Diaphorobacter ruginosibacter: one gene and its partners. The main gene of each other region encodes a partner of the protein of the gene in region 3 in a complex. Links are inferred from orthologs where the notes say so. Each region holds a gene or a part of one and is shown on either strand. Other genes may lie near its edges.

Evidence for each region.
Region 1: the proteins of holA (region 3) and dnaX are in contact, whole or in part, in a cryo-EM structure (PDB 8GIZ), measured with the Escherichia coli proteins. The link is inferred for Diaphorobacter ruginosibacter from one-to-one orthologs.
Region 2: the proteins of holA (region 3) and dnaN are in contact, whole or in part, in a cryo-EM structure (PDB 8GIZ), measured with the Escherichia coli proteins. The link is inferred for Diaphorobacter ruginosibacter from one-to-one orthologs.
Region 4: the proteins of holA (region 3) and H9K76_RS12390 are in contact, whole or in part, in a cryo-EM structure (PDB 8GIZ), measured with the Escherichia coli proteins. The link is inferred for Diaphorobacter ruginosibacter from one-to-one orthologs.

What each region holds. Positions count from the first base shown.
Region 1 is NZ_CP060714.1:1,933,195-1,940,561, reverse strand. What follows is about bases 2,526-5,418. They hold dnaX (DNA polymerase III subunit gamma/tau), read right to left. Parts: upstream 5,028-5,418; coding sequence 3,024-5,027; downstream 2,526-3,023. Other genes in these bases: H9K76_RS08830 (YbaB/EbfC family nucleoid-associated protein), read right to left, coding at 2,526-2,812. In the rest of the region: H9K76_RS08850 (hypothetical protein), read left to right, coding at 1-38; H9K76_RS08845 (ABC transporter substrate-binding protein), read right to left, coding at 43-1,107; H9K76_RS08840 (MAPEG family protein), read right to left, coding at 1,233-1,631; recombination mediator RecR, read right to left, coding at 1,785-2,375; more of H9K76_RS08830, read right to left, coding at 2,480-2,525; H9K76_RS08815 (phosphotriesterase family protein), read left to right, coding at 5,993-7,108; H9K76_RS23615 (GNAT family N-acetyltransferase), read left to right, coding at 7,291-7,367. UniProt on the Escherichia coli protein: Part of the beta sliding clamp loading complex, which hydrolyzes ATP to load the beta clamp onto primed DNA to form the DNA replication pre-initiation complex.
Region 2 is NZ_CP060714.1:4,608,299-4,615,635, forward strand. Bases 4,475-7,337 are described here. They hold dnaN (DNA polymerase III subunit beta), read right to left. Parts: upstream 6,528-7,337; coding sequence 5,421-6,527; downstream 4,475-5,420. Other genes in these bases: gyrB (DNA topoisomerase (ATP-hydrolyzing) subunit B), read right to left, coding at 4,475-5,235; dnaA (chromosomal replication initiator protein DnaA), read right to left, coding at 6,682-7,337. Also shown: H9K76_RS20815 (hypothetical protein), read right to left, coding at 1-266; H9K76_RS20820 (hypothetical protein), read left to right, coding at 1,272-2,216; more of gyrB, read right to left, coding at 2,626-4,474. UniProt on the Escherichia coli protein: Confers DNA tethering and processivity to DNA polymerases and other proteins. Acts as a clamp, forming a ring around DNA (a reaction catalyzed by the clamp-loading complex) which diffuses in an ATP-independent manner freely and bidirectionally along dsDNA.
Region 3 is NZ_CP060714.1:4,915,779-4,923,189, reverse strand. What follows is about bases 2,760-5,696. They hold holA (DNA polymerase III subunit delta), read right to left. Parts: upstream 4,786-5,696; coding sequence 3,733-4,785; downstream 2,760-3,732. Other genes in these bases: leuS (leucine--tRNA ligase), read right to left, coding at 5,358-5,696; H9K76_RS22135 (LPS-assembly lipoprotein LptE), read right to left, coding at 4,803-5,315; H9K76_RS22145 (cupin domain-containing protein), read left to right, coding at 3,241-3,684; phnE (phosphonate ABC transporter, permease protein PhnE), read left to right, coding at 2,760-3,057. In the rest of the region: phnD (phosphate/phosphite/phosphonate ABC transporter substrate-binding protein), read left to right, coding at 1-496; phnC (phosphonate ABC transporter ATP-binding protein), read left to right, coding at 661-1,431; phosphonate ABC transporter, permease protein PhnE, read left to right, coding at 1,419-2,243; more of phnE, read left to right, coding at 2,236-2,759; more of leuS, read right to left, coding at 5,697-7,411. UniProt on the Escherichia coli protein: Part of the beta sliding clamp loading complex, which hydrolyzes ATP to load the beta clamp onto primed DNA to form the DNA replication pre-initiation complex.
Region 4 is NZ_CP060714.1:2,748,893-2,756,294, forward strand. The notes cover bases 1,772-4,699. They hold H9K76_RS12390 (DNA polymerase III subunit delta'), read right to left. Parts: upstream 3,792-4,699; coding sequence 2,751-3,791; downstream 1,772-2,750. Other genes in these bases: H9K76_RS12380 (TatD family hydrolase), read right to left, coding at 1,772-2,266; H9K76_RS12385 (PilZ domain-containing protein), read right to left, coding at 2,376-2,735; tmk (dTMP kinase), read right to left, coding at 3,784-4,458; mltG (endolytic transglycosylase MltG), read right to left, coding at 4,506-4,699. In the rest of the region: lipid A export permease/ATP-binding protein MsbA, read left to right, coding at 1-565; H9K76_RS12375 (ankyrin repeat domain-containing protein), read right to left, coding at 690-1,463; more of H9K76_RS12380, read right to left, coding at 1,460-1,771; more of mltG, read right to left, coding at 4,700-5,561; CAF17-like 4Fe-4S cluster assembly/insertion protein YgfZ, read left to right, coding at 5,574-6,494; H9K76_RS12410 (hypothetical protein), read right to left, coding at 6,470-7,402. UniProt on the Escherichia coli protein: Part of the beta sliding clamp loading complex, which hydrolyzes ATP to load the beta clamp onto primed DNA to form the DNA replication pre-initiation complex.

The DNA of each region.
Region 1 (7,367 bases), 3.0 Mb from region 3 along the record:
TGCTTGCCCGCCGCCGAAAATCCCAGGCAAGCAACTGAGCAGCTACAGCTGGAACTTCTGCTTGGCCCTGCGCACCCACTCGTTGCTGTAGCTGAGCGACAGGTTCACCTTGGGTGCCACCTGGCTCGTGCGCAGGCGGGCCAGCGCGCCAAGCGCCGTTGCCGGGCCATCGCCTGGCATCACGCCATCCGGGGACAGCGTTTCGCGCACCTTTTCGAATGCAGAGAGATAGGCGCCGCGATCATCAAGCCAGTACTGCATGGGAATGATCCGCGCCAGATCGGAAGGGCCGGCTGTCTGCATCCACTTGAGGGCGTGCACCATGGCGTTGGCCAGGGCCTGTGTTTCGCTCCCGCGCCGCTCGGTGAAGCTGCGCGGGGCATACAGGCATGCCCCGGGCATGGGGCCGCCAAAGAAATCCTGCGATCCCTTGAGCGTTCGCGTATCGGCCATGATGCGCACCTCGTTGTTCTGCTCAAGCAACGTGATCAGCGGATCGACATGGCTGAGCGCATGCACCCTGCCCTGCCTCATGGCATTGAGGGCATTCACACCACCACCCAGGCCGACGAACTCCACCGCATCAGGTGACAGGCCTTCCTGGATCAGCCACAGCTTCGCGAAGAACTGCGAGGAAGAGCCAGGCGAGGAGACGCCGATACGTATGTCGCGATAGCTTGAAAGCGCCTTGCGCGGCCAGAACCGCAGCGATGTGGCAACCGCCATCTGGGGCGTGCGCCCCATCAGGGCCAGGCTCCTGCACTCGAACCCCAGCGCCTGCTGTTCGAGCAACTGCTCGAACGCCCCGCAGGCCACATCGGCGTCGCCGTTGCGCAATGCGTCCATGGCGAGAGCCCCGCCGGCGAAGTCAAGAAGTTCGACGTTCAGCCCCTCTTCGCGGAAGTAGCCCAGCCGCTCGGCCGCCGTCAATGGGAGATAGTAGAGGCTGCCCATGCCCCCCGCAGCAATCCGGAGCGTCTTGGTCGAGGGGCGCTGCACCCGCGTCTGCGCCTGCGCTTCCGTCAGCCACCGCGCAGCGCTCGCCCCCAGGAGGAGCGAGCCTGCCTGCAGGCCCAACAGTCGACGGGAAGGAACAAAGCGGGACATGGATATTAATTTGCTGCACTGCAACAATAGTGCCTGAAGCCGCACCGTGGCGTCATCAGGGGCATTCCTAGCGGAGAACTACGTAGACCTGCCGGCCCACGAAAAATTCATTCTCCCGTCATGATTCAGCGGTAGCCAAGAAAGAAGATTCCCAGATTGACCGCGAAGCCCGCGGCCCAGATCAGGCTGCGCGCCATGGGCAGGTCGCCGACGTACATGGCGACATAGAGAATGCGCAGCAGCACGAAGGCCATCGCCAGCATGTCCAGGGGCGTCTGGGCCGCGCCCAGTTGATGGGCAATGATCACCGCGCCAATGAAGAACGGCAGCACCTCGTAGCTGTTGGCCTGAGCGGCATTGGCGCGTGCACGCCAACCCGTCTGGGCGGCAAGCCAGCGACGGGGATCATGGTTGTCCGATGCCATGCGGAAGCTGCCCTTCTTGGCCAGCATTGCGCAGACGATGGGCATCAGGACCGCCAGAAGAACGCACCAATAGGCGACGGTGAAACGTGCGGCATGCATGGAATGTCTCTTTGAATGGAGATAGCGCCGACGATGGGCCATCCAACAGACGGAGGCTATAGGCGACAGCTATTAAAAAAAGAGCATTCTATTCCACATCCTCGGGCGATTTAGGAAGACGGGGTGGACAAAGTGTCGCAGTCCGTGCCGCGCTCAACGCCGGTCGGCCAAGGCGTGTGCAATGGTTCCGAGATCGACGAATTCCAGTTCGCTGCCCACGGGCACGCCACGCGCAAGCCGCGTGACCTGGATGCCACGCGGCTTGAGCGCCTCGCCGATCGCATAGGCGGTGGCCTCGCCTTCGGCCGTGAAGCTGGTTGCCAGGATCACCTCCTGCACCACGCCGTCGGTGGCGCGCTCGATCAGCTTCTTGACGCCAATGTCCCTGGGGCCGATGCCATCGAGCGGCGAGAGCCGCCCCATCAGCACGAAGTACAGGCCCTTGAAGGCGCCCGTGCGCTCCATGGCCGACTGATCGGCGGGTGTCTCGACCACGCACAGGCGCGACATGTCGCGCCCGGGATCACTGCAAACATCGCAGACGGCAGCCTCGGTGAACGTATGGCAGCGCTCGCAATGCCGGATCGACACGGATGCCTGACGCAGTGCCTGCGACAGCAGCTGCGCGCCTTCGACATCGTGCTGCAGCAGATGAAACGCCATGCGCTGCGCGGACTTCACGCCCACACCGGGCAGCCGCCGAAGCGCCTGGATCAGGGCGTCCAGGGAACTGGTGTCAGACATGGGCAGTGCGATTCATGCGGAAAATCAAATCATTGAAGGCCAGCCAAGGGGGCGCCGATATCGCGAGCCCCCAAGTCCATGGCAGGGCTTGCGGCCCAGGGCGATCAGAACGGGAACTTCATGCCACCTGGAAGGCCCGGCATGCCTGCGGTGATCTTGCCCATCTTTTCCTGGGAGGTCTCTTCTGCCTTGCGCACTGCAGCGTTGAAGGCTGCAGCCACCAGATCCTCCAGCATGTCCTTGTCGTCCGCCAGCAGGCTGGGATCGATCGTCACGCGCTTCACATCGTGCTTGCAGGTCATCACGACCTTGACCAGGCCAGCACCGGACTCGCCTTCCACCTCGATGTTTGCCAGCTCGTCCTGTGCCTTCTTCAGGTTGTCCTGCATGGCCTGGGCCTGCTTCATCAAACCGGCCAGCTGTCCCTTGTTGAACATGGTGAATTCCTTTGCTTCTTATGAATGAAATGGACCCAAAAAATGGGGTACTTTGAATGGAAGGGGCGCAATCTCCGTGATTGCCGGCACACATGGATAACCTGCCGAATGCCCCGGGAACGGTTGATTGTGCGATGAAAGCGGTAGCCTGCAGAAATCGAACGGGATTCGCAGCGAAAATTCCGAAGCCCATTCCCGCAACAAGCCGCCATCATGCCGGCCGGATGCTTCCGGGCACGATCTTCGCACCGAAATCACGGATCAACTGCTGTACGCGCGGGTCGCTCTGCACGATATCCTCGGCGAGTCGCTGGCGCTGCGCGGCCGCATAGGCATTGCGGCGCGCCGGGCTGTCCAGCACCTTGCCCACCTCCACCGAAATCTGCCGCGTGTGCCCCGCCGCCTCCAGTGCGGCCCTCAGGCGTTCGCGCGCCGTCGGCTGGTTGAGCGACTCGCGCTCCACACGCAACAGCCAATGGTCCTGGTCGCGAGCAATCAGCTGCGACTGCAACGCCAGCTCGCGCACGAGCGCGGTGATGGCCTCGGCAGCCACGAGCTCCTGCACCGTCTGGAACCAGACCTCGCCTTCTGCCGTGGGGACAAGGCGCAGCGAAGCTCCCTGACCATTCACATGCTGCGGCTGCGTGCGATAGCCGGGTTCGGATGCCGTGCGGACAGGGATCTCGTAGGTCTGCGCCTCCTCGAGCGCCTCAGGCTCATCCCTGTACGCAGGAGCCGGGGCCTGGGCGCGGCCCACCTCCTCGGGGCTGCGCACCGGCAGGCGCACAGCCGGGGCATGCGCACCAGCCGGCACCGCCTGCCATTCCGGTTCGACGGGCTCGGGAGATGGCTGGTACTGCGCCTGGGACATCAAGGGCGCCCGGGATGCGGGAGGCCCCTCCTGGCCGCGCGGCTCCGGATCAGGCATTGCGCCCATCTCTTTGCGCAACTCTTCCGGCGGCTGCGGCTTGTGAGCGACTGCAGGCGGGTCAGCCTGCTTCAGAGTTTTTTTTTCAGCCTCGGCTGCCGACGCAGCCACTGGAGAACCTGCAGGCGCATCGGTGCCGGGCGGGAGCGCTGCGGCCACCGCAGCCCCTGACTCACCCGCCGGCTTCTTGAACGCAAGCAAGCGCAGCAGCACCATGGTGAGGGCGGCATACTCATCGGGCGCCAGCCCCAGTTCGGCGCGGCCATGCAGGCACATGCTGTAGAGCAGCTGTGTCTCGTCCGCAGGCATCACACCCGCCAGGCGCGCCATTTCCTGCGCCTCGCCATCGTGCGGGTCGACGCCGGACGCCATGTTGGGCACCGCCTGGAACACGGCCATGCGCTGCAGCACCGTACTCATTTCTTCCAGCGTGGATGCCGCGGACAGGCCATTCATGCGCAACTCGTCCACGGCCTCGACCACGGAGCGGCCATCGCCGCGCGCAAGCGCGTCGATCATGCGGAAGACATAGCTGCGATCCACGCTGCCCAGCATCTGGCGCACACCGGCCTCCTGCAGTTCACCGCTGCCGAAGGCGATCGCCTGGTCGGTCAGGCTGAGTGCATCGCGCATCGAGCCACGCGCCGCCCGCGAAAGCAGGCGCAGCGCACCGGGATCCGCCTGCACATGCTCCTCGCCCAGGACACGCGTCAGGTGCTCCTGCACCGTCTCGGGAGCCATGGGACGCAGGTTGAACTGCAGGCAGCGGCTCAGCACGGTGACGGGCACCTTCTGCGGATCGGTCGTCGCCAGGACGAACTTGAGGTATTCGGGCGGCTCCTCCAGCGTCTTGAGCATGGCATTGAACGCGGTGTTCGTGAGCATGTGCACCTCGTCGATCATGAAGACCTTGAAGCGCCCCTGCACCGGCTTGTAGACCGCCTGCTCCAGCAGCCCCTGGACCTCGTCCACCCCGCGGTTGGACGCGGCATCGAGTTCCGTGTAGTCTGGAAAGCGGCCGCTGTCGATGTCCATGCAGGCCGGGCACACGCCGCAGGGCGTGGCGGTGATGCCGCCCTGCCCGTCCGGCCCCTGGCAGTTCAGCGACTTGGCGAGAATCCGCGACACCGTGGTCTTGCCCACCCCACGCGTACCGGTGAACAGGTAGGCGTGGTGCAGGCGCTGCTGGGTCAGCGCATTGGTCAGAGCCTTGACGACATGCTCCTGCCCCACCATCTCGGAGAAGGTCTTGGGACGGTATTTACGGGCAAGCACTAGATAGGACATATCGGCTGATTCTACGGCCCCTCAACGCCAACAAATCTTGTGGTTTTGCTGCAGCGCCACATCATGTGGGTTTACAATGCTGCTTGACGGGCCTCCTCGCATGGGGAAGCGGCCAACCGGGTCAGGTGGGGAACCAAGCAGCCCTAACTGTGAAACCAGTGCCGAGGGTAAGGCTCGTCACCTTCTTCCAGCAATCTCCTTGAGATCAAGAGGTTCGCTTCTTCAAAGAGGGTCTTTTCAGACGTTCGCAATGCTTGGCGCCAGTCCCGCCCAAGTACTCACAAATGACTTGCTTCAGGGGTACCGTTGGCCATACGCATGGCTGGTTTTGCACCCCTACAATCGATCCTTTCTCTTAAAAGTCAATTTCTATTAGAAAATCAAAATGCCTGGAGAGGGGCAATCTCATGCCTGTCCATCCGACAGTCAATCATGCATTGGCTTTCAAGAGATCGTAAGGCCCATGTAATTCGTCCACAGGAAACTGCAAATTAATGCCGTTTTCTCAAAAGAATTCCTTGCATCTCAGGCCTTCGAAGCGCGATTTTTTTGAAAACCCTCGCCCTGCACCCTCAGGCATTAGGCATCTGATCCGCTCCTGCCCTACATCGTTGTTGAGTCAGTCATAAATAGTCCATCGTCGCCTGGCATGGAATTTGACCGTGAAAATTCACCGAGCGGTGTTTTTACAACCGAGGAGGATTGCAAGATGATTGTTGCCATTGAAGCGTTGTTCAACCGCGCCAAACCGGCAAAAAAATGTTCAGAACGTTGACCAAACCCTGCAGCGAGCGGTTTGGGACACCCATGCACAGGTATTCGCCAATAGACCCAATTCCGTCATTGTCGAAATGACACACGCTTTTGTTGAATGACATTGATATCCTTTTCAGCACTCAAAAGGAGGATTGCCAACGTATTTCTCACTCGATGATATTCATTAAATCAATTATTTCGGAGACTCTATGAATTTCAGTACGTTGTTTCTGCCACTGATTGCCAGCGTGGCTTTGGTTGCTTGCGGAGGTTCTGATGGGAATAGTGGAATACCCGACATCAGCGGAAAGGCGCTGACCGTCAACGGCCCGATAGATCCCGACAAACTGGGAGCCACGTTGACACACGAGCATATTTTTATTAATTTTTCTCCACCCGATCACATTGACCCAGAGCCTACCAACGTCAATGTGTTAACCCCTGCAAGAAATCCGGGCGGCTTGACCTACTACCCTGACGCGCTGGCCGAAGTGTCCCGCTACAAGGCTTTTGGCGGCAAGACAATTGTTGATTTGTCGAACTTCGGCCTGGGCCGAGACCCCAATGCATTGAAGAGGATTTCCGATGACTCCGGCCTCAATGTCATTATGGGTGCCGGGGTTTACATGCGACCGTACCACCCAAGGGACATGGGCAGCGTCACAGTCGATGGGTTAATGAAAATCATTGTTGACGATATTACCGTCGGTGCTCAAGGGACCAAAATACGCTCAGGAGTTATTGGAGAGATTGGCCTTGGAGAATTTGGCAATCCCGATCAACTCATCCCCAATGAAATCAAGAGCGTAACAGCGTCTGCTCGGGCCGCACGGCTAACCGGGGCTCCGATGAACTTCCATACGTTCGTGACACCACGGGCAGCGCATGAAGTGTTGGACATGGTGGAAAAGGAAGGAGTTGACCTGAACCATGTAGTGATGTCACACACGGGTAACTTCCCCATTGCCGAGCTGGTTAAATTGATTGATCGTGGTGTTTATGTCGAGAATGACTTTTTCGGTGTGGCACCGGGTGAATTCGGAGCAGGGGGACCGCTTGACGTGGTTGCAGGACGTGTCGCAGACTGGGTCGTCGCACTGGCCGCCAAGGGGGACAAATACGCCAAACGTATTCTGATCTCGCATGACGTGTGCATTCAAGGACAAATGACTTTTAACGGAGGCGGCGGTTACGCCTTTATTCTGGAAAAAGTTGTGCCCCTTCTGAAGGGTCGGGTCAGCCAGGAAGTTATTGATGACATACTCGTCAATAATCCTCAGCGCGCCATGACGTTTGTCCGTCCGCAAGAATTGGTCAAGGCATAGCAAGCCCGCACTTGATCCGGTGCCGTCGTATTCCAGGTGGTCATGTACCCGCCTGGGATGCGGCGCACCTCTTCTTCAGGCCCTGCCCTGCATGTGCACCCTGCAGCCCTTATTCCCCCCGCAGAGCATCTGCCCCCTTCAACCCTCCCAGCTTTCAAGCAAGCCCCTTCACCTTTCGCCGCATGAAATACACCTATCGCCCAGCCACTCCCGACGACGCTGCTGCCTGCATCACCTTGCGCGGACAAACGCGGGAAAA
Region 2 (7,337 bases), 300 kb from region 3 along the record:
AACACACGTTCACGCTTCCAGCCGATGCCACCAACGCAGCACCGATTCGCCATCCAGGTACATTCATGACCTTTTTTATACCCGCTGCTATGGCCCGAAACGGCCCTTAGACCAGTGAAGCGGCTGCGCAATTGCGAGCATTCGCGTGCAGACGAAATACGCCAGCATGTTTTATAGCCGCTAAAAGCCACCATCCCGCCCCGACCCGCAAAAGGTTTCACGCGACCAGTAAGCGCTAAGGGGTCGCCGAATACGGCTGTCTGCAATCAGCTTAAAGCCGACGCTGGCGTCCATTAGCTGGAATTCCGCTTCTGGCCGATTGCGGACCTAGCCCAAGGGATAGCGAAGTAACCCAGTTGCGTCAGGCGTTGCGAATCCTCAAAAAGAAACCGGCATCAAGGTCATCACTCAGGCGACTTCAATTTCCAAATATCCCGGGGCTACGGCTCAGTAACGCCGGGGGAAATTTGGGGCTTGATGCCGTTGTCGGTGAAGGTCCAGCCTTTTCTAGAGCAACTCGAGAAAACGCTGGCAGATTCTGGTTCTGAAAGCTGCGAAGCGCCTCACAAGTCAACCTTCATGTATCATTTTGCAACCGCAAAGCGGTATCTCGACCTCGTCGAAACATGTCATGCCTCTTACAAACCTTATCCGTGACGGCTTTGTTGACCTCGGGGAATACTGCCCGGGTGAAGATGGTGATTTTGCGGCAGCCCAACTTGCCGTCGACTTTCACATAAGGGTATGGCGAGCCACAGAGTCGCTCACAGCTAACGCCGCGCATACAAAGCCGCTAAACACATACGGCGGAAACTTTGGACTGGGTCGTATACCACTCCATACAGACATGGCCAACTGGGCCGTACCACCACGCTTTCTGATGTTACGTTGTACCGTTGGAGCATCCACTGTTACGACGCCGCTGCTCCATCATCGCGAGCTCATGAGTGGCATTTCTCAGGTTGCCATTGACCGCGCTCGTTTCCGGCTTCGGCGTCCCCTAAGCGGTGAGATGTTTCTAGTTCGCATGCTCCATCAAGGAATTTTCCGATGGGATGAATTGTTCTTGGTGCCTGACAATGCTGCAGCTTTCCGCGTACGAGCAGAGGTAGAAGCAAGTTTGACAAAGGCTCGAGCTAAAGAGGTTGTTCTGGAACGCCCAGCTCATACCATCCTGATTGACAACTGGGCCGTGCTGCACGGCCGTAGCGAAGTGCCAGCACATGCCTTGCACCGCAAAGTTGAACGCGCATATTTTACGGAGGCGAACGATGGTGCTTAAAACCCCGCACGAATGGTCGGCAGAGACTTTGCTTGCCAAGGCGCAGCGCTTCGCCGACAAGATGCTTGAGCGGCCGCGCGATGATTGGGAGTTTGGATTCTGGTCTTCGCTGTGCCTCGAGATGATTGTCCGCGCAGCAGTGTCCAAAGCGTCGCCCGCATTTCTTGCCGATGGCAAAGATTGGAGCAACCTAGCTTTCGCACTTGACCAACAGTCGTCGGGGAATAAGCAATCGCCGAAATCCATCGATATTTCCGAAGCTGCTGCGCGTGCAAACGCGCTCTATCCAGACTTCAACCGCGAAATGGTCGGTTTCTGCGCTCTTCACTTCCAGCGACGTAATGCAGAGCTCCACAGTGGCAGGCTTGCGTTTGATGCACTTGGAACAGACTGGCTCCCCCAGTTTTATGCGGCATGCGAGCCACTCGTAGTCGCGGCCGGTTCCAGTCTTATTGAAATCTTCGGCGCTGAAGAAGCAAAAACCGCAGGTCTAATGATTCAAGCGCATAAGGATGAAGCTGCGAAGGCTGTCAAACAGGCAATCCAGGCCCACCGAACAGTATGGGAAAACAAGAGCCCCGAGGACCGTCAAGGTCTGAAGGACCTTGCCGTTGTGTCGTCGACCAAAGCGGTCGGCCATCGAGTGACATGCCCGTCATGCGGATGCATCGCTCTCGTACAGGGCACGGCAGCCGGTGCGTCCAAAACTGCAATGGAGAACGATGTCATCGTTACACGTACCCCAATGCTCCCCGCGCATTTTGACTGCAAGGCCTGCGAACTGAAGGTGAGTGGATTTTCCAAGCTCAACGCATGCGGGCTGGGTAGTACTTACACCTCAACCTCGTATGAGGACCCTGCAGACTACTTCCAGATAGAGCCTGAGCTACGCCCCGTTGAGTACGAAATGGACGACGATAACAACGAACCATGAAGCAGGGTTTAGACCGGAAACCCCCGTTGTTGCTTAACTGGCCGTGAGAACTAACAATTCCGAAACTAGGATACAGCAATAACGCAGCCGCTTACCTAGTATGGTAAAGGGGCTAGCCCATCAAATCATCACTAGGCTACCTGCAGGTGGCTTGGTTTTTTTATGGTCGGTGCATATCGTGAATTGACTTTTTGCGAATAGGCGAATGTCCGCAATCGGCCGACAGCGGACCTAGCTCAAGGGTCGTGGACGGCGGTGCGGCCTGTCCAGCGCAGGCTTGGCGAATCCCCAAAAAAAAGAAAGCCGCCTAGAGTCCATCACTCAGGCGGTTTTTGGTCTTGTGCGCAGCAGTCAGTTTCTCAACTTATGCTGCACTTTTCTCACTTTTTGCTGTCATCTACAGACAACCTCAAACATCAATATTCCCCGCCCTCAACGCATTGGTCTCAATGAAGTCCCGGCGAGGTTCCACCTCATCGCCCATCAGCATGGTGAATACGCGGTCCGCTTCGATCGCGTCGTCGATCTGCACGCGCAGCAGGCGGCGGACTTCGGGGTCCATGGTGGTTTCCCAGAGCTGCTCGGGGTTCATCTCGCCCAGGCCCTTGTAGCGCTGGCGGGCGGTGGTGCGTTCGGCTTCGCTGATGAGCCATTGCATGGCGCCGCGGAAATCGGTCACCTTTTCTTCCTTGGCCTTTTCGCCCTCGCCGCGGGTGGCCTTGGCGCCTTCGCCCATGAGGTTGCGGAAGATGTGGGCCTCTTCGGAGAGGGCGGCGTAGTCGGCACCATGCACGAAGTCCTGCGTGATGATGCTGCTCTTGATGTTGCCGTGGTGGTGGCGGCTGATGCGCAGGATGGGCTTGTCGGTGCGGGCGTCGAATTCGCCGGCCACGTCGGCGGGCACGCCGTTGGTGTTGAGCTCGCGCAACTTGGCCTGCAGTTGCACGGCGCTGGCCTCGGCGTCCTGCACGGTGTCGAGCTTGATCTCGACGCCGTCGGCGATCGCGCGCAGGGCTTCGGCGTCCATGAAGGCGGACAGGCGTTCGATGACCTGTTCGGCGTGCTGGTGCTTGCGCGCCAGGTCGTTGAGCTCGTCGCCCTGCAGCACGCGCGCGTTGGCGCCGCCGGTGGAGATGCTGGCGTTGTTCAGCGCCACGCGCAGCAGGTAGCTGTCGAGCGCGGAGGCGTCCTTCAGGTACAGCTCTTCCTTGCCGTTCTTCACCTTGTAGAGCGGCGGCTGGGCGATGTAGATGTGGCCGCGTTCGACCAGCTCGGGCATCTGGCGGTAGAAGAAGGTCAGCAGCAGGGTGCGGATGTGCGCGCCGTCCACGTCGGCGTCGGTCATGATGATGATGCGGTGGTAGCGCAGCTTGTTCGGGTCGAAGTCGTCCGAGCCGCTCTTGCCGCTTTCCACGCTGGCCTTGCCGATGCCGGTGCCCAGCGCGGTGATCAGCGTGATGATTTCATTGCTGGACAGCAGCTTCTCATAGCGCGCCTTCTCCACGTTCAGGATCTTGCCGCGCAGGGGCAGGATGGCCTGGAACTTGCGGTCGCGGCCCTGCTTGGCGGAGCCGCCAGCGGAGTCACCCTCGACGATATAGATTTCGCACAGCGCCGGGTCCTTCTCCTGGCAGTCGGCCAGCTTGCCGGGCAAGCCCATGCCGTCGAGCACGCCCTTGCGGCGGGTCATTTCCCGGGCCTTGCGGGCGGCTTCACGAGCGCGGGCGGCCTCGACGATCTTGCCGCACAGCATCTTGGCGTCGTTCGGCTTTTCCTCGAGGTAGTCGGTGAGTGCCTTGGCGACGATGTCTTCCACGGGCGCGCGCACTTCCGAGCTGACCAGCTTGTCCTTGGTCTGGCTGGAGAACTTGGGTTCGGGCACCTTTACCGACAGCACGGCGCACAGGCCTTCGCGCATGTCGTCGCCGGTGACTTCCACCTTGGCCTTCTTGGCGAACTCATTCTGTTCGATGTACTTGCCGATCACGCGGGTCATCGCGGCGCGCAGGCCGGTCAGGTGGGTACCGCCGTCACGCTGCGGGATGTTGTTGGTGAAGCACAGCACCTGCTCGCCGTAGCTTTCGTTCCACTGCATGGCCACTTCCACGCCGATCTCGGTGCCGGGGATGCCGCCGTAGGTTTCCGCGGGGCGCGAGCCGATGGCGTGGAACGCGGTGGGGTGCAGCACCTTCTTGGTGCCGTTGATGAATTCGACGAAGCCCTTGACGCCGCCGGCGCCCGAGAAGTCGTCTTCCTTGCCGGTGCGCTCGTCGACAAGGCGGATGCGCACGCCGTTGTTCAGGAAGGAGAGCTCGCGCAGGCGCTTGGCGAGGATTTCATAGTGGAAATCGTAGTTTTCCTTGAAGATCTCGGTGTCGGGCAGGAAGCGCACCTCGGTGCCGCGCTTTTCGGTCGGGCCGACGATCTTCATGGGCGAGATCTCGAAGCCGTCCACGACTTCGATGATGCGGTCCTGCACCTGGCCGCGCGAGAAGTCGATCTGGTGGATCTGGCCGTCGCGGCGCACCACGAGCTTGAGCTTGATCGACAGCGCGTTCACGCAGGACACGCCCACGCCGTGCAGGCCGCCCGAGACCTTGTAGCTGTTCTGGTTGAACTTGCCGCCCGCGTGCAGTTCGGTCAGCGCGATTTCCGCGGCCGAGCGCTTGGGCTCGTGCTTGTCGTCCATCTTCACGCCCGTGGGAATGCCGCGGCCGTTGTCGACGACGCTGATCGAGTTGTCGGTGTGGATGGTGACGACGATGTCGTCGCAGAACCCGGCGAGCGCCTCGTCGATGGAGTTGTCCACCACTTCGAACACGAGGTGGTGCAGGCCCGTGCCGTCGGAGGTGTCGCCGATGTACATGCCGGGGCGCTTGCGCACGGCCTCCAGGCCTTCGAGGATCTGGATCGCGCCTTCGCCGTAGCCTTCGCTCGGTGCGGCGGAAGGCGCGGGAGCTGGGCCGCCTTGGTTTGCGGTCGGCTCTTCAGGTGTGGGCTGCGTGTTCTCTGCGGTCATGGAGGAATGCTTTCTTCTCTCGATCAGCCGGTCAGCATCCTGCTTGGGGCAGGGAGACCGGCATTAACAATCTGTCGATATTTCAGTCAATCAAATGATCAAATGGCTGCCATTGCTCAAAAAACAAGCAATGGCAGCCTTGATGAATTGACGTGTAGATCAGTGCGTCAGTGGGGTTCCAGACCTCAGATACGCATGGGCATCACGACGTACTTGAAGTTGTCGTTGTCCGGAATGGTGAGCAGTGCGGAGCTGTTGTTGTCGGACAGTTCCACCTTGACCATGTCCTGGCTCATGTTGGTGAGCGCGTCGATGAGATAGCTCACGTTGAAGCCGATCTCGATGGTGTCGCCGCCATAGTCGATGTCCAGCTCGTCCACCGCCTCTTCCTGCTCGGCGTTGTTGGACGCCACGCGCAGCAGGCCGGGTTCGAGGTTCAGGCGCACGCCCTTGAACTTGTCGCTGGTCATGATGGCCGTGCGCTGCAGGCTGGCCAGCAGCGGTGCGCGGCCCAGCGTGATGCTGTTCTTGTGGTTGCGGGGGATCACGCGGTTGTAGTCGGGGAACTTGCCCTCGACCAGCTTGGTGACGAACTCCATGCCGCCGAACGAGAACTTTGCCTGGTTGTTGGCGAACTGCATCTCGATGGCGCCATCGGCGTCGGACAGCAGGCGCTGCAGTTCCAGCACGGTCTTGCGCGGCAGGATCACTTCCTGCTTGGGCACCTCGACGTCGAGCGTGGCGCTGGAGAACGCAAGGCGGTGGCCGTCGGTGGCGACCAGGCTCAGCGTGTTGCCTTCGGCCACGAACAGGATGCCGTTCAGGTAGTAACGGATGTCCTGCACCGCCATGGCGAACGACACCTGGCCCATCAGGTTCTTGAGCACCTTCTGCGGCACGCTGAACGCGGGGCCGAAGCCGGCGGCTTCCTGCACCAGCGGGAAGTCTTCCGCGGGCAGCGACTGCAGCGTGAAGCGGCTCTTGCCGCCCTTGAGGATGAGCTTGTTCTGGCTCGACTCCAGGCTCACGGTCTGGTCCGAAGGCATGGTCTTCAGGATGTCGATCACCTTGCGCGCGCCGACGGTGGTCGTGAACTCGCCGGTATCGCCGCCGAGCTCCGCCGTGGTGCGGATCTGGATTTCCAGATCGCTGGTGGTGAGCTGCAGGGCATTGCCTGTCTTGCGGATCAGCACATTGGCCAGGATGGGCAGGGTGTGGCGGCGTTCGACGATGCCGGACACCGATTGCAGTACTGCGAGGACCTTGTCTTGTGTTGCCTTCAGGACAATCATGTCTTCAACCTTGGTTGGTTTTTGAAAGGTAAAAGCTGTGAGGGGCGGCTGCACGCAGGGCTTTGCTCCCTCTCAAGAGCTTGGCCGGCCCGCCCGACATGGCATTTTGCCTGTGATATGAAACAATTTCGATGGCAGATCAACATCGGGATGGTTACCCCTTGAGGGTTTGCTCCAGCACGTGCAGTTGCTGATTGAGCTCTGTCAATTGCTGGCGCTCGCCCGCGATCTTGCGCACGGCATGCAGCACCGTGGTGTGGTCGCGGCCACCGAACAATTCCCCGATTTCCGGCAGGCTTTTCTGCGTCAATTCCTTGGCCAGGTACATCGCAATCTGGCGCGGGCGGGCGATGCTCGCGGGGCGCTTCTTGCTGTACATGTCGGCCACCTTGATCTTGTAGTAGTCGGCCACCGTCTTCTGGATATTTTCCACCGAGATCTGGCGATTCTGGATCGACAGCAGGTCGCGCAGCGCCTCGCGCGCCAGCTGGATGGAGACTTCCTTCTGGTTGAAGCGCGAGTACGCGAGGATCTTGCGCAGGGCGCCTTCGAGCTCGCGCACGTTGGAGCGCACGTTCTTGGCGACGAAGAAGGCCACTTCCTCGGGCATGTCGGCGTTCTCGGCGCGCGCCTTGTTGATCAGGATGGCGACGCGCATCTCGAGCTCGGGCGGCTCGATCGCCACGGTGAGGCCCGAATCGAAGCGCGAAACCAGGCGTTCGTGGATGTTGGCCAGACCCTTGGGGTAGGTGTCCGACGTCATCACGATATGGCTCTTCTTGGCGAGCAGCGCCTCGAACGCGTTGAAGA
Region 3 (7,411 bases):
CCTGAAGGGCAAGCGCATCGCCCACACCTCGCCGTCGTCGAACTCCGGCAACCTCGCGCCGCGCGCGCTGTTCCCCAAGCTCGGCATCACCCCCGACAAGGACTACAAGGTCGTCTACTCGGGCAAGCATGACCAGTCCATCCTCGGCGTGAAGACCGGCGACTACGACGCCGCCCCGGTGGCCAGCGACGTGCTCGAGCACATGACCGAGCGCGGCGTGGTCGGCAAGGACGACTTCCGGGTGCTCTACACCAGCGAAATGTTCCCCACCGATGCCTACGCGTTCGCCTACAACCTGAAGCCCGAACTACAGGAAAAGATCAAGGGCTGCTTCTTCAACTACAAGGTTCCCGCCGAAATGGCCAAGGGACTGGGCGGCGATCGCTTCCTGCCGATCACCTACAAGAAGGATTGGGAGCTGGTGCGCACCGTGGCCCAGGCCTCCGGCGAATCGTTCACGCGTGAAGCTTTCGACAAGGCCGCTCAGAAGAAATAACGGCTGATTGAACCACGCGGGCGGATGTTGCCGGGCAGCATCCGCCCGCGTTGTCATTTGAAGGGGGCCGCCTTGGGGCGACCTCCTTGCAATCCGCTCCGAAGAACACGATACAAGCACTTGAAGGCACCCTGCCCATGAGCAATCAAGCCCCATCCACCACCATCGACGCCGCCATCGAGATCCGCAGCCTGGTGAAGGAATACCGCGCGGGCCAGCCGATCCTCAAATCGATCGACCTCGCCCTCCCGGCGTCCGGCCTGACCTGCGTGATCGGCCCCTCCGGCACCGGCAAATCGACCATGCTGCGCTGCATCAACCGCCTCGTCGATCCCACTTCGGGCGAGATCTGGGTGAACATCGAGGGCCGGCGCACCGACATGGCGAAACTCAGCGGCCGTGAACTGCGCCGCGCGCGTCGCCACATCGGCATGGTGTTCCAGGAATACAACCTCGTCGACCGGCTGAGCGTGATGGAAAACGTGCTCACGGGCCGCCTCGGCTATCTCTCCGCATGGCGCGCATGGCGGCGCAAGTTCGACGCACAGGACTTCATCCATGCGCAGCAGCTGCTCGACGAGGTGGGCCTCGGCGACTTCGCCTCGCGCCGTGCCGATGCCCTGAGCGGCGGCCAGCGCCAGCGCGTCGGCATCGCCCGCGCGCTCATGCAGCGCCCCGCCGTCCTGCTGGCCGACGAACCCACCTCCTCGCTCGACCCCAAGACCTCCATCGAGATCATCCAGCTGCTACGCGAGCAGGGCATCCAGCGCAAGATCCCGGTGATGGTCAACATCCACGACGTGGAGCTGGCGCGCAACTTCGCGGACCGCATCGTCGGCATGACCGGCGGCCATGTCGTCTACGACGGCGCGCCCGCCGGCCTGACCGAGGAGCACCTCACACAGATCTACGGAGGCAAGGCATGGCTGGAATGACGGACAGGCACGCCACCGCGACCGCATCGGCAAGCCCGGCACAGCGCAAGCCGTTCAGCATGGGCTGGCAGCAGCGCACCGTCCTGCTCGCGCTGCTGGCCTACTGCGCCTGGGCGCTGGCCAGCATGGGGGTGAACAGCGAGCGCCTTGCGAACGGCTGGTCGGCGGCGGCAAAGTTCATCGGCATGATGTTTCCGCCGCAGATGGGCAAGATGGACGAGCTCTGGCAAGGCCTCAAGGAAACCATGCAGATCGCCGTGCTCTCCACCGCCGTGGGCATCGTGCTGAGCCTGCCCGTGGGCCTGATGTCCGCCTCGAACATGTCGCCGGCTCCGCTGCGGGCATTCGGCCGCGGGCTCATCGCCGTGTGCCGTGCGCTGCATCCCGTGATCAGCGCCATCCTGTTCGTGAAGGCCGTCGGCTTCGGACCGCTCGCCGGCATCCTGGCGCTGGTCGTGGCCACCGTCGGCTTCGTCGGCAAGCTGTTCGCCGATGCGATCGAGGAGATCTCGCCCAAGCCGATCGAGGCGATCAAGGCCACCGGCGCCTCGTTCATGAACGTGGTGCTGTTCGGCGTGCTGCCGCAGGTGATCAGCCGCTTCGTGGGCTTCGCCACCTACCAGCTCGACTCCAACCTGCGCAACTCCACCATGGTCGGCATCGTCGGCGCGGGCGGCATCGGCGGCGTGCTGTTCGCCGCTTTCCTGCGCTATGAATACAACTTCGTGTGCACGATCCTGGCCGCGGTGATCGCGATCATCGTGGCCGGGGAACTCATCGTGAACGCCGTGCGAAAGGCCCTCCATGTCTGAAGCAGCGCCGACACTCCACCCCGCCGCACCCGCGAAGTGGGAACGCTTCACCTTCGGCCAGCGCATGCTCCGCTATGTGCTGTGGATCTTCTGCGTATGGGCCATCGTGCAATCGGTGCGCTACATCGAGGTGATTCCCGAGTTCCTCTATGACGCGCCCGAGCAGATGGGCGACATGCTCGGCCGCATGTGGCCGATCGACTGGGCCTACTTCCAGCCTGACGTGCTGCAGGGCCTGACCGAAACGCTGCACATGGCCACGCTCGGCACCGTGCTGTCGCTGTTCCTCGCGCTGCCGCTCGGCGTGATGGTCGCGCCCAACGTCACGAAGAGCAGGACGCTGAACTTCATCGCGCGCGTTCTGCTGGTGGCCAGCCGCTCGGTGAACTCGCTGGTCTGGGCCATGCTGTTCGTCGCCATCTTCGGCCCCGGGCCGCTCGCCGGCATGTTCGCGATCGCGCTGCGCTCCGTGGGCTTCGTCGGCAAGCTGATCGGCGAGGCGCTGGAACAGACGCCCAAGGGCTCCATCGAGGCGCTGCAGGCCACGGGCGCAGGCAAGTTCGCGCAGCTCTGGTACGGCTACTGGCCGCAGATCAAGCCCGCGTTCTGGTCGGTGGCGCTGCTGCGCTGGGACATCAACGTGCGCGAGTCCGGCGTGCTCGGCCTCGTGGGCGCGGGCGGCATCGGCGTCGTGCTCAACACCTGCATCGACCTGTTCCAGTGGGACCGCGTGGCGCTCGTGCTGTTCACCGTGCTGGTGGTGGTCGCGGTGGCGGAAATCATCGTGCTGCAGATCCGCAAGCGCGTGCTGTAAGACAGGCGGGCCGCCCCACCTCGCATCCGCACAAACCCCGAAATGGAAGAGCCCGGGCCTCGCCTATAGTGAATTCCGTCCACTCAGCACATGCCGCGCTCCGGCCCCCCGGACGCGGCATTTCTGTTGGTGGCGTGTCCTGAACAATATTCACACCAGCAAGAAAGAAGGGCGTCTTCCATCATGCGCAGCAACCCGTTCACCAGGATCCCCGGATTCACTTCGTTCACGGCATTGGCCCTGCTGACCGCCACCAGCTTCGTCCATGCCGAGGTCTATCCGCGCGAAAGCATGATCAAGGCCGAAAAGAAGGAGGCAGCAGGAGGCAAGGGTGTGCTGCACGGGGAATATGCGTTCACGCGCGACATGCCGAAGAAGGACGAGGCGATCAAGGAGATCAGCTGGCTCACGCTGAAGCCGGGCGACTCCATCGGCTACCACAAGCACACGACGAACGAAGACACGTACATCATCATCTCGGGCACCGGCATCTTCAAGGACAAGGATGGCAAGGACGTGCCCGTGAAGGCCGGTGACGTGACCATCGTGCGCAAGGGCGAATCGCACGGGCTCACCGCCACGGGAGTCGAGCCGCTGGTGTTTGTCGATGTGATTGCCGAGCAGTAACCGCCGCCTGCCGGCTGCGCCACGACCAGGCCCCGCTTCGTTCCGCCGTCAGCGCGCCCCGCAGGTCTTGCACAGCTGCAGCCCCAGGCGCTGCAGTGCCAGCCAGCCGTTCTGCGGCCAGTCGGGTTGCTTCAGGCCCTTGACGATGCCGTCCACCGTGTGCGCCGACTGCAGCAGCCGCGCCAGCGCGGCATCTCCCACGTTCGGCAGGATGCGCTCGAACAGGCGCTCCTTCGGCCCCCAGATGCGGTTTTCGCGCAGCGCCATGGGCAGGGGCTTGCCGGCATTCATCGCGTCTTTCACGCGCTTCAGCGAGCGGATGTCCTCGGCCAGCGCCCAGTGCACCAGCACCTCGGCCTCGCCTTCGGCCTGCAGGCCGTCCATCATGCGCTGCATGCGGGCGACGTTGCCGGAGAGCACGGCCTCGGAGAGCTTGAAGACGTCGTAGCGCGCGACGTTGAGCACGGCCTGCTCCACCTGTGACCAGGTGAGCTCGCCCTGCGGATACAGCAGCGCGAGCTTCTGGATTTCCTGGTGCGCGGCAAGCAGGTTGCCCTCCACGCGATCGGCAAAGAAGGCCAACGTGCGCTGGCCCTCCTCGCCTGCGACCACGCGCTGGCCCTGGCTGGCCAGGCGCTGCGCGATCCACTGCGGCAGCGCACCGCGCTCGACCGGATCGATCTGGATGCTGATGCCCGCGGACTCCAGCGCACTGAACCATGCACCGGTCTTCGTGGCCTTGTCCAGACGCGGCAGCATCACGATGGTGAGCGTGCCTTCGTTGCCTGCAGACTCCTGCGCGATCTGTTGCAGCGCTGCGCCGCCGTCCTTGCCGGGCTTGCCGGAGGAAACACGGATTTCGATGATCTGCTTGTCCGCGAACAGCGAGAGCGAGCCACCGGCCGCAAGCACGCTGCTCCAGTCGAAATGCGCTCCCTGCACGGTGAAGCTGCTGCGCTCGGAGTACCCCTGCGCACGCGCTGCCGCACGTATGGCGTCGACCGCCTCCTGCTGCAGAAGCGGCTCGTCACCGTGCAGCACGTACAGCGGCTTCAGGCCTTTTTGCAGATGTCCGGCGAGCTGGTTCAGGGCGACTTGCATGCGTTCGTCCCGGGCGATCAGGACACGGGGATCAGCTTGACCTTGGCGAGGCGGCGCATGAGCTGCTGCACCAGATCGGTCTGCATGTTCTTGTAGAGCATGGCCTCTTCACCCTCCTTGGACAGCGCGATCGATTCGTTGTAACTCACGTCGCGCTGCTGCAGCAATTCGGTGTTGGTGATGTACTCCTGCCCCTGCGGGCCCGTCAGCGAGAAGTGGATGCGCAGCCGCAGTTGCAGCTCGCGCACCTGGCCCGAGGCGTTCAGGCCGACCACCACGCGTTCGCGGGCTTCCGAGAGGATGTTGCAGACCACCTCGGCCTCCGTGATGCGCTCGGGCTCGGTGATCACCGTGATGTTGCCGCCCGCTCCCTTGAGCGTGCGGATCAGCTCGCGCGACATCTGCGAGCCGGGCTGCGACTTCACATAGATCGACTTGAAGCTGAAATCGGGCGCGCCACGCAGGCGAAAGCCGCATGCCGCCAGCAGCGGCACGGCAGCGAACATGGTGAGAACGGTACGTTTTTGCATCATGGTGCTTGGCATCTCCTGCGTGACTGGGCCGCTTCGCCGTCAGACGACCACGTTGACCAGGCGACCCGGCACCACGATGATCTTCTTCGGGGCCTTGCCTTCGGCGAACTTCTGGTATTCCTCGTTGGCCAAGGCAGCGGCTTCGATGGTGGCCTTGTCGGCACCGGCGGCCACGACGATGGAGCCGCGCAGCTTGCCGTTCACTTGCAGCATGAGTTCGATCTCATCTTGCACCAGCGCCTGTGGATCGACTTCGGGCCACGAGGTGTCGAGCAGATCGCCTTGAGCCTTGGCGTAGCCCAGTTCGCTCCACAATGCGTGACCGAGGTGCGGCGTTGCGGGGTACAGCGCGCGGACCAGGATGCCGAAGCATTCGACCACGGCCTCGCGGCCGCCTTCGCTGTCGAGCGCCTTGAAGTCCTCGAGCGCGTTGATCATCTTCATCGCGCCGGAGACCACGGTGTTGTACTGCATGCGCTGGTAGTCGTAATCCACCTGCTTGAGCACGGTGTGGATTTCGAGGCGCAGCGCCTTGGCTTCCTTGCCGAAGCTGACCCCTGCCACGCCGTTCCTGGCCGTGGCCTTGGCGCGTGCAGCGTCAAACTCAGCACCCGCCAGCTTGGCGCCAAAGTTGTACACGCGGCGCAGGAAGCGGTAGCTGCCTTCCACGGCGAACTCGTTCCACTCCAGCGTGAGCTCGGGCGGCGAGGTGAACATGGTGTACAGGCGCGCGGTGTCGGCGCCGTACTTCTCGATGAGGTCCTGCGGGTCCACGCCGTTGTTCTTCGACTTGGACATGGTGGTCATCTCGTAGTCGAGCCTGGAGCCGTCGGCCTTGAGCGTGCCGCCGATCACCACGTCGTTCTCGTTCTTGATGACGTCGACGTCCTTTTCCCAGTAATAGACCTTCGCGCCGCTCTCGGCCTTTTGCGAGAACGCGCCGCGCAGCACCATGCCTTGCGTGAGCAGCTTCGTGAAGGGCTCGTCAATCTTCACGAGGCCCATGTCGCGCATCACCTTGGTCCAGAAACGCGCATAGAGCAGGTGAAGAATCGCGTGCTCGATACCGCCGATGTACTGGTCCATGGGCATCCAGTAGTCGGAGCCGCCGGCCACCATCTGCTCGCTGTTCTTCGCATCGCAATAGCGCATGAAGTACCACGACGAATCCACGAAGGTGTCCATGGTGTCGGTCTCACGGCGCGCGCTCTTGCCGCAGCAAGGGCAGACCACGCCGGCGTGGAAGGCCTCGCTCTTGACGAGCGGGTTGCCGGAGCCATCGGGCACCAGGTCCTGCGGCAGCACGACCGGCAGGTCCTTCTCGGGCACGGGCTGCGGGCCGCAGTCCTCGCAGTGGATGATCGGGATCGGCGTGCCCCAGTAGCGCTGGCGGCTGATGCCCCAGTCGCGCAGGCGCCAGGTGGTCTTGAGCTCGCCCAGGCCCTTGGATTCGAGCACCTTCGCGACGGCTGCGACGGCGTCCTTGTGGCCCATGCCGTCGAACTCGCCGGAATGGATGGTGATGCCGCGCTCCTTGTCGCCATACCAGTCATGCCACTGGGTGGCGTCGTAGGTCTCGCCCTCCACGGCCACCACCTGCCGGATCGGCAACTGGTACTTGAGCGCGAACGCGAAGTCACGCTCGTCGTGCGCGGGCACGCCCATCACGGCGCCGTCGCCGTAGCTCATCAGCACGTAGTTGCCCACCCACACTTCCACCTGCTTGCCGGTGATCGGGTGCGTGACGAACAGGCCCGTCGGCAGGCCTTCCTTTTCCTTGACGGCAAGTTCCGCCTCGGTCGTGCCGCCCTTCTTGCATTCCTCGATGAAGGCCGCAAGCCCGGGGTGGGACTGTGCCGCATGCTGCGCGAGCGGATGCTCGGGCGCCACGGCACAGAACGTCACGCCCATGATGGTGTCGGCACGCGTCGTGAAGACGTACATCCGGCCGTCCTGGATCAGCTGGCCGTCCGCTCCCCGGATGTCGTGCGTGAATGCGAAGCGCACGCCCGCGGACTTGCCGATCCAGTTTTCCTGCATCAGGCGCACCTTGTCGGGCCAGCCGGTCAGCGTGGCCTTCTCATTGCCGATCT
Region 4 (7,402 bases), 2.2 Mb from region 3 along the record:
GCCCAATGCAGGCCAGGTGAGCCTCGACGGCGTGCCGGTCGAGCAATGGGACCTGCGCGCGCTGCGCACCCAGTTCGCCATGGTGAGCCAGGACGTGGTGATGTTCAATGACAGCATTGCCGTGAACGTCGCGCTTGGCTCCGCCGTGGACGAGGCCCGGGTGCTGGAATGCCTGAAGGCCGCCAACCTGGCCGACCATGTGGCCGGCCTGCCCCAGGGCATCCACACGGTGGTCGGCCACAATGCCACGCAGCTTTCGGGCGGCCAGCGCCAGCGCCTGGCCATTGCTCGCGCGCTCTACAAGAACGCCCCGATCCTGATCCTTGACGAGGCCACCTCGGCGCTCGACACCGAGTCGGAGCGTCTGGTGCAGGAGGCCCTGCAGCGCCTGATGACCGGCCGCACGACGCTCGTGATCGCACACCGGCTGTCCACCATCGAGCACGCAGACCGCGTGGTCGTGATGGAGCGTGGCCGCATCGCCGAGCAAGGCACGCATGCCGAACTGATGGCCATGGGCGGCCTGTATGCACGCCTGCAGGCGCACCCCTCGCTGGATAGCTGAGACCTCACCAGAGAATCTCGGAAGCAAAGAAAAAGCCGGCGATGCAGAAGCACCGACCGGCTTTTTTGTTGCCCTCGGTTACGTCCCGCTGCAATTTAACCAGCGGTACGTATTCTTCCAGCGCTCACCAGGTTCCCTTGGGGACGGGGGCTGCGGCAGGTGCCGGGGTGGGCGCCTGGGCAGGCAGCACGCCGCCCGAGCCGGCTGCCGGCCGGGGCCTGCGGTTCTTGAGCGCATTGGCCACCAGTTCGGCCATGTCGTTGCGGTCAGCCTTTTTCGCGAAGTCGACGGCCGTCATGCCCTTGTCGTTGCGCAGCGCCGGATCGGCGCCCTCCTCGATCAGCAGGCGCGATGCCTCCGCCGTGCCATAGCTCACCGCCATCATGAGCGGCGTGGTGCCGTTCGGCGATGCGGCATCGATGTAGGCATAGTGCTCAAGCAGCAGCTGGATCATGGGCACCGCCTGGTCGGTGGTGCACGAGGCCGCGTAGTGCAGCGGCGTCCAGCCGGTCTTGTTGACATCCGCATCACGCGCGATCAGGGCCTTGGCCACATCCACCTTGCCCTGGATGGCGGCGATCATCAGCGGACTTTCGTCCTTCTTGTTGCGCAGTTCCACATTCGTGCCCTTGGCCTGCAGGATGGCATCGAAGGCACGCAGCGACCCCTTTTGCAGCGCGAAGACGAGAGGCGGCTCTCCGCCTGCATTGCGCGTGTTGGGATCGAAGCCGCGCTTGAGCAGCGTCTGGATGGCGGACGGATTGTCCCGAATGATGGCCGTAAAGAAATCGTCGAACGACCCGGCACGCGACATTGCGGGCACGGCAGTGAAGCCCAGCGCGGCCAGCGCCGTGAGCACCTGGCGGCGGCTTGCGGAAGAAGAAGTGACCTGGTTCATTGTTCGGTCCTCAGGAAAAGATCGTCGAAATTCTTGCTCGTGGCCTCCGCGACGGCCTCGACGGACACACCCTTCACCGTGGCCAGCTGCTGCGCCACATAGGGCACATAGGACGGGTTGTTGGTCTTGCCACGATAGGGAACGGGGGCGAGATACGGGCTATCGGTCTCGATCAGCAGGCGATCCATCGGCACGAAGGCCGCCACGTCGCGCAGGTCCTGCGCGTTCTTGAAGGTCAGGATGCCCGAGAACGAAATGTAGTAGCCCAGGTCGAGCGCTGCACGCGCGACTTCTGCGGTCTCGGTGAAACAGTGGAAGACGCCGCCCGCCCGGTTGCCCGCACCATCCTCGCCCTCCTCGCGCAGGATGCGGAGCGTATCGACGGAAGCACTGCGGGTGTGGATCACCAGCGGCTTGGTGCAGGCGCGCGCGGCGCGGATGTGCGTGCGAAAGCGCTCGCGCTGCCACTCCAGGTCGGCCACCGTGCGTCCTCCCTTGCGGTCTTCCATGCCGTAGTAGTCCAGGCCCGTCTCGCCGATCGCGATCACCCGCGGCAGCGCGGCGCGCGCAAGCAGGTCCTCGACACTGGGCTCGGTCAGCCCCTCGGTGTCGGGATGCACGCCGACGGTGGCCCAGAAATTGTCATAGCTGGTGGCCAGGCCGTGTACGCCCTCGAACTCCTCCATGGTGGTGCAGATGCATAGCGCGCGATCCACCTTGGCCTCGGCCATGGCTTCGCGGATCGGAATCAACTTCTCGACAAGTTCGGGAAAGTTGAGATGACAGTGTGAATCGGTGAACATGATGAATCTGGACAATGAAGCGACCCAGCGACAAAAAAGCCGGCGCTTGCGGTGCCGGCTCGTGAGGGCTGCCGTCGGCGCCCTGTGTGAACAATGCTCAAACCAATGATCAAATGGTCTGGGTAGGCCGATCGGCACCGAGGCTGGCCCCCAGGACCTCCTCGATCCGTGCGCGCAGCGCGCGGGATTTGTCGTCTTTGGGGAACTGGATGCCGATGCCCTGCGTACGGTTGCCGGATGCACGCGCGGGAGTAACCCAGGCCACTTTACCCGCAACCGGATAACGCTGTGTATCGTCGGGCAAAGTCAGCAGCACGTAGACATCATCGCCCAAGCGGTAATCCTTGGCGGTGGGAACAAACACCCCGCCATCCTCGAAGAACGGGATGAAGGCAGCGTAGAGCGCGGCCTTTTCCTTGATGGCCAGCTGCATCACGCTGGGACGGGCGACGGTGGAAGGTGTGCTCATGTCGGGCTCGGAGGGTCAATGCCTCGAGTTTAGGGCGTTTTTCGCCTGGGCGACAAGTGCCTCGAGCATCAGGCCGCCGTTGAACGGATGGTCCGCCGTGCGCGCCTGCTGCGAAAGCGCCTTGGCCCAGCGCGTGAGCTGGATCATCGCAGGCGCGCGAGGCAGGTCGCCGGGTGAAAAATAGCGCGGCTCGGCGCCCGCCTGCACCGACAGCAGGTCGTGGCAGAGCTTCTGAAGCGCCTCGATGGCCTGCGGGGGAGAGAGATCCGACAGCGCCGACACGTCTCCGCGCGCCACCGCCTTCGGAAGCAGCGCCCACGCCTGCGGGCTGCGGCCCGACCGCGCCAGGGCAAGTGCATCCTCGGGGCGTCCGCCGCTTGCGCGCAGCAGCGCCGCAGCCGTGTCGCCCGCAATGCCCTGCCCCCGCAACCATTCCAGCATCTGCGCCTGCGTCGGCCATTGCATGGTGTGGCCCATGCAGCGGCTGCGGATCGTGGGCAGGAGCTCGTGCGCGGCCTCGGTGGCCAGAACGAATCGCACATCGCCCGGCGGCTCCTCCAGTGTCTTGAGAAGCGCGTTCGCCGTGACGTGGTTCATCTGCTCTGCCGGATACACCAGCACCGCCTTGCCCCGCCCGCGCGCAGAGGTCCGCTGGGAGAACTCCACCGCATCGCGCATGGCCTCCACGCGGATCTCCCGGCTCGGCTTGCGCTTCTTGTCGTCGATCTCGCTCTGCGCCTTCTCGGGCAGAGGCCAGCCAAGTTCGATCATCTGCGTCTCTGGCATCAGCACGCACAGATCGGCATGTACGTGCACGTCGATGCCGTGGCAGCTCTGGCATTGGCCGCAGGCGCCATGCGGCGTGGGCGCATCGCACAGCCAGGCGCGCACCAGTTCCATCGACAGGCTGAACTGCCCCATGCCCGAGGGCCCCTGCAGCAGCCAGGCATGGCCACGCTGCGCGAGCAAGGCATCGCGCTGGGCGGCGATCCACGGGGCGGCGGCCTTTGCCGCCGAGGCGCTTTCGCTCATGGCCTCGTTCATGGCTTCACTCATGGGTATGGGCTCCCGCAAGGTCAGCGCCCAGCAGGCCGCGCGTGCGCATGGCCTCCATGACCTGTGCGGCCACCGCCTCCCGGTCACGCGACGAGTCGATGCGTGCAAAACGCTCGGGATCTGCCACCGCGCGATCCGCATAGCCCTGGGCCACGCGCTCGAAGAACGCCTCGGGCTGGGCCTCGAAGCGATCGGGCGTGCGCGCTGCGGCAAGGCGCTGCGCGGCCACCCGGGGCGGAACGTCGAACCAGATCGTCACGTCGGGATTGCGCAGCCGCTGCGGGTCTTCGGCAAGACCCGTCTGCACCAGTTGCTCCAGGTACGACAGCACCTGCCGGTCAAAACCTCGGCCCGCCCCCTGGTACGCGAAGGTGGCGTCGGTGAAACGGTCGCACAGCACCACCTCGCCGCGCGCAAGCGCCGGCTCGATCACGCAGCGCAGGTGGTCGCGCCGCCCGGCGAACGCGAGCAGCGCCTCGGTCAGTGCATCCATGCCGTCATGCAGCAGCATCTCGCGCAGTTTCTCGGCAAGCGGTGTCCCGCCGGGCTCGCGCGTGAGCGTCACCACGCGGCCTGTGTCGCGGAAGGCCTGCGCCAATGCAGCGATGTGGGAAGATTTCCCCGCGCCATCGATGCCCTCAAATGAGATGAACAGGCCCTGGGTCATTGCTTGCTTTTCTTCACTTCGTCATTCATTCCATCAAGCCCTGCGGCTCATTCCTCTTCGCCCTTTGCCGGGCGTTGCCCGCGCTGGTAGCGGTTCACGGCACGGTTGTGCTCGTCCAGCGATGTGCTGAAGTGGCTGGAGCCATCGCCCTTGGCCACGAAGTACAGCGCCTTCGTGCGCGCCGGCTGCACGGCCGCCAGCAACGCTGCCTTGCCCGGCAGCGAGATCGGGGTCGGTGGCAACCCTGCACGCGTATAGGTGTTCCAGGGGGTGTCGGCCTGCAGGTCGCGCTTGCGCAGATTGCCGTCGAACCGCTCCCCCATGCCGTAGATCACCGTCGGGTCCGTCTGCAGCAGCATGCCGATGCGCAGGCGGTTGGCGAACACGCCCGCGATCTCCGCGCGATCCTGCGCGCTGCCGGTTTCCTTCTCGACGATGCTCGCCAGAATCAGTGCCTCGCCGGCCGACTTGAGCGGCGTATCGGACTCGCGCTGCGACCAGGCGGCCTCGAGTCGGCGGTCCATGGCGTGCAATGCGCGGTTCAGCACCGCGAGGTCGCTGCTGCCCTTGGCATAAGTGTAGGTATCCGGGAAGAAGCGCCCCTCCGCCGGGACGCCCTCGCGGCCGAGCGCCTTCATCAGCTCCTCGTTCGACATCGCCGCCGTGTCCGGCCTCAGCGCATCGGCCTTGGCCAGTGCAGCGCGCATCTGCCTGAAGGTCCAGCCCTCCACCACGGTGACCGCGCGCAGGCTCGATTCGCCGCGCGCCAGCTTTTGCAGTAGTTGATACGGCGTCGTGCCGGCCGGAATCTCGTAGTTGCCCGCCTTGATCTGACGATCCTGGCCAGACAGACGGAACCAGTAGTACAGCAGGCGGGCATCCGTCTGCACGCCCGCCTTCACGGCGGCGGCGGCGACCCCGCGCGGGGTCGTCCCGGGCTCGATCTCAAGCTCCAGCGGTTCCCCGCCGGTTCCACTCGCACGCAGCGGCAGCGGCGCGTGCAGCCACCAATACGCCGCACCCGCTGCGGCAAGTGCCACAAGCACCAGGAAAATAATGAATCGACGCACAACCCTACCAAGCGTGTGAATGGAACAGAGCATCATAATTCACCCATGAACCACACTGCGTCAGTGCCTTTCGACGGCGTTACACCTCCCTTGCAACATCTTGGCGTGATCCGCGTGAAGGGCGAGGACGCCGCCAGCTTCATCCATGGTCAGCTGACCCAGGATTTCGCGCTGCAGAAACCCGGAGAAGCCCGTCTGGCGGCATTCCTGAATGCCAAGGGCCGCATGCAGGCCAGCTTCATCGGTGTCAAGCGCGCGGCAGACGAAATTCTGCTGATCTGCTCGCGCGACCTGCTCGCCCAGACGCTGCGCCGCCTGTCCATGTTCGTGCTGCGCGCCAAGGCCAAGCTGGCCGATGCCACGGCTGAGTTCGTGATCCGCGGTCTTGCGGGCTCGGCAGTGCCTACGGGTGCGGCCCCCTGGTCGGTCACGGCCGACGCCGAGGCCAGCATCGTCCAGTTGTACCCCGCCGACGGCCAGCCGCGGGCGCTGTGGATCGCCCCCGCGGAGACGCCTTCGCCGCAGGGCGCGCCCCTGGCCGAAGCTGCATGGCAGTTGAGCGAGGTGCGAAGCGGCGTGGCCACGCTCACACAGCCGCTCTTCGAAGCCTTCGTACCGCAGATGGTGAACTACGAGTCGGTCGGCGGCGTGAATTTCAAGAAGGGCTGCTATCCAGGCCAGGAGATCGTTGCCCGCAGCCAGTTCCGGGGAACGCTCAAGCGCCGCACCTATCTGGCGCATGTGGACGCGGACAGCCTTGCAGCGGGCACGGATGTGTTCAGGGCAGACGACGCCGAGCAACCCGCAGGCACCGTCGTGCAGGCCGCGCCATCGCCCGCCGGCGGCGTGGAAGCACTGGTCTCGCTGCAGATCGCCTCGGCCGACGAGGCGCTGCACGCCGGCTCGGCCACCGGTCCCCGGCTGCATCTGCAGGCGCTGCCCTACACCTTGCTCGAAGACATCTGAGCCCCTCCGGGGGTGGTGGACACCTGGTTGACAGGCTGGTGCCGGGCTGTCTCGCCCCAGCGCCAGTCCACATCCGGGAAATGCTCGTTGGACGCCGTCGCGATGATGTCCAGCTCCGGGATGCCATCAGCGGCGAACCGGATGCCCAGCCCGTATTTCACCTGGCTGCGCTGCCCCGAAAGCCAGAACAGCTTGCGCTGCCAGCTTCCCGGGCGGGGCGGCTTCTTGTTGGTGCGCTCCAGTTCCGACTGGATGCGCTCGAGCCCCCGGGCCATGCGCCAGGGAGCGAGCTGCCGCAGCGCGTGGGCCAGTTCGTCAGGCCATGAGGCAGGCATGCGCAGGAAGCGCTCGAAAGGCAACCCTGCGGCCAGCAGGCGGACCCGATCGGACACGCGCACACCCAATAGATCGCAGGCCTGCCCCACCCTGCCTTCACGAATGAGCATGCCCGCCTCCAGCGCCTTTCCGCCCAGGACCGGCGGGTCCGCATCGCCCGCCCACTGCCAGGGAGCTTGCGTCCAGTCGAATCGATGGTTGTGCAGAAACTCGTTCGAGAGCCGCACCCGCCACAGCGGCATGTCGCGCTGAGCGCCTGACACCAGCAGCAGGCAGGGCTGGCGCTTGCGTGTGGGCGGCCCGTAGGCCGCCAGGACGGCCACGCTGCGTGCAACGGGCCTGCCTTTCTCATCGAGTGGCCAGGATGCGCTGACACGAGCAGCAGCAATGCGCGCCAGATCGGCCCGCCAGCGGGCCAATTCCTGCGTGGCATCGGGCAATGCCTCCAGCAGCGCGGGTGACACGTCGACCTCGATGGCGGGCTCCCTGCCCCTGTCCGTGCTCGTGGTCACGGCGGTGCGTTTCCGGGCGGGCGATGCGTGCCCCTGTCCAGGTGCAACCGTCAGTTGCGC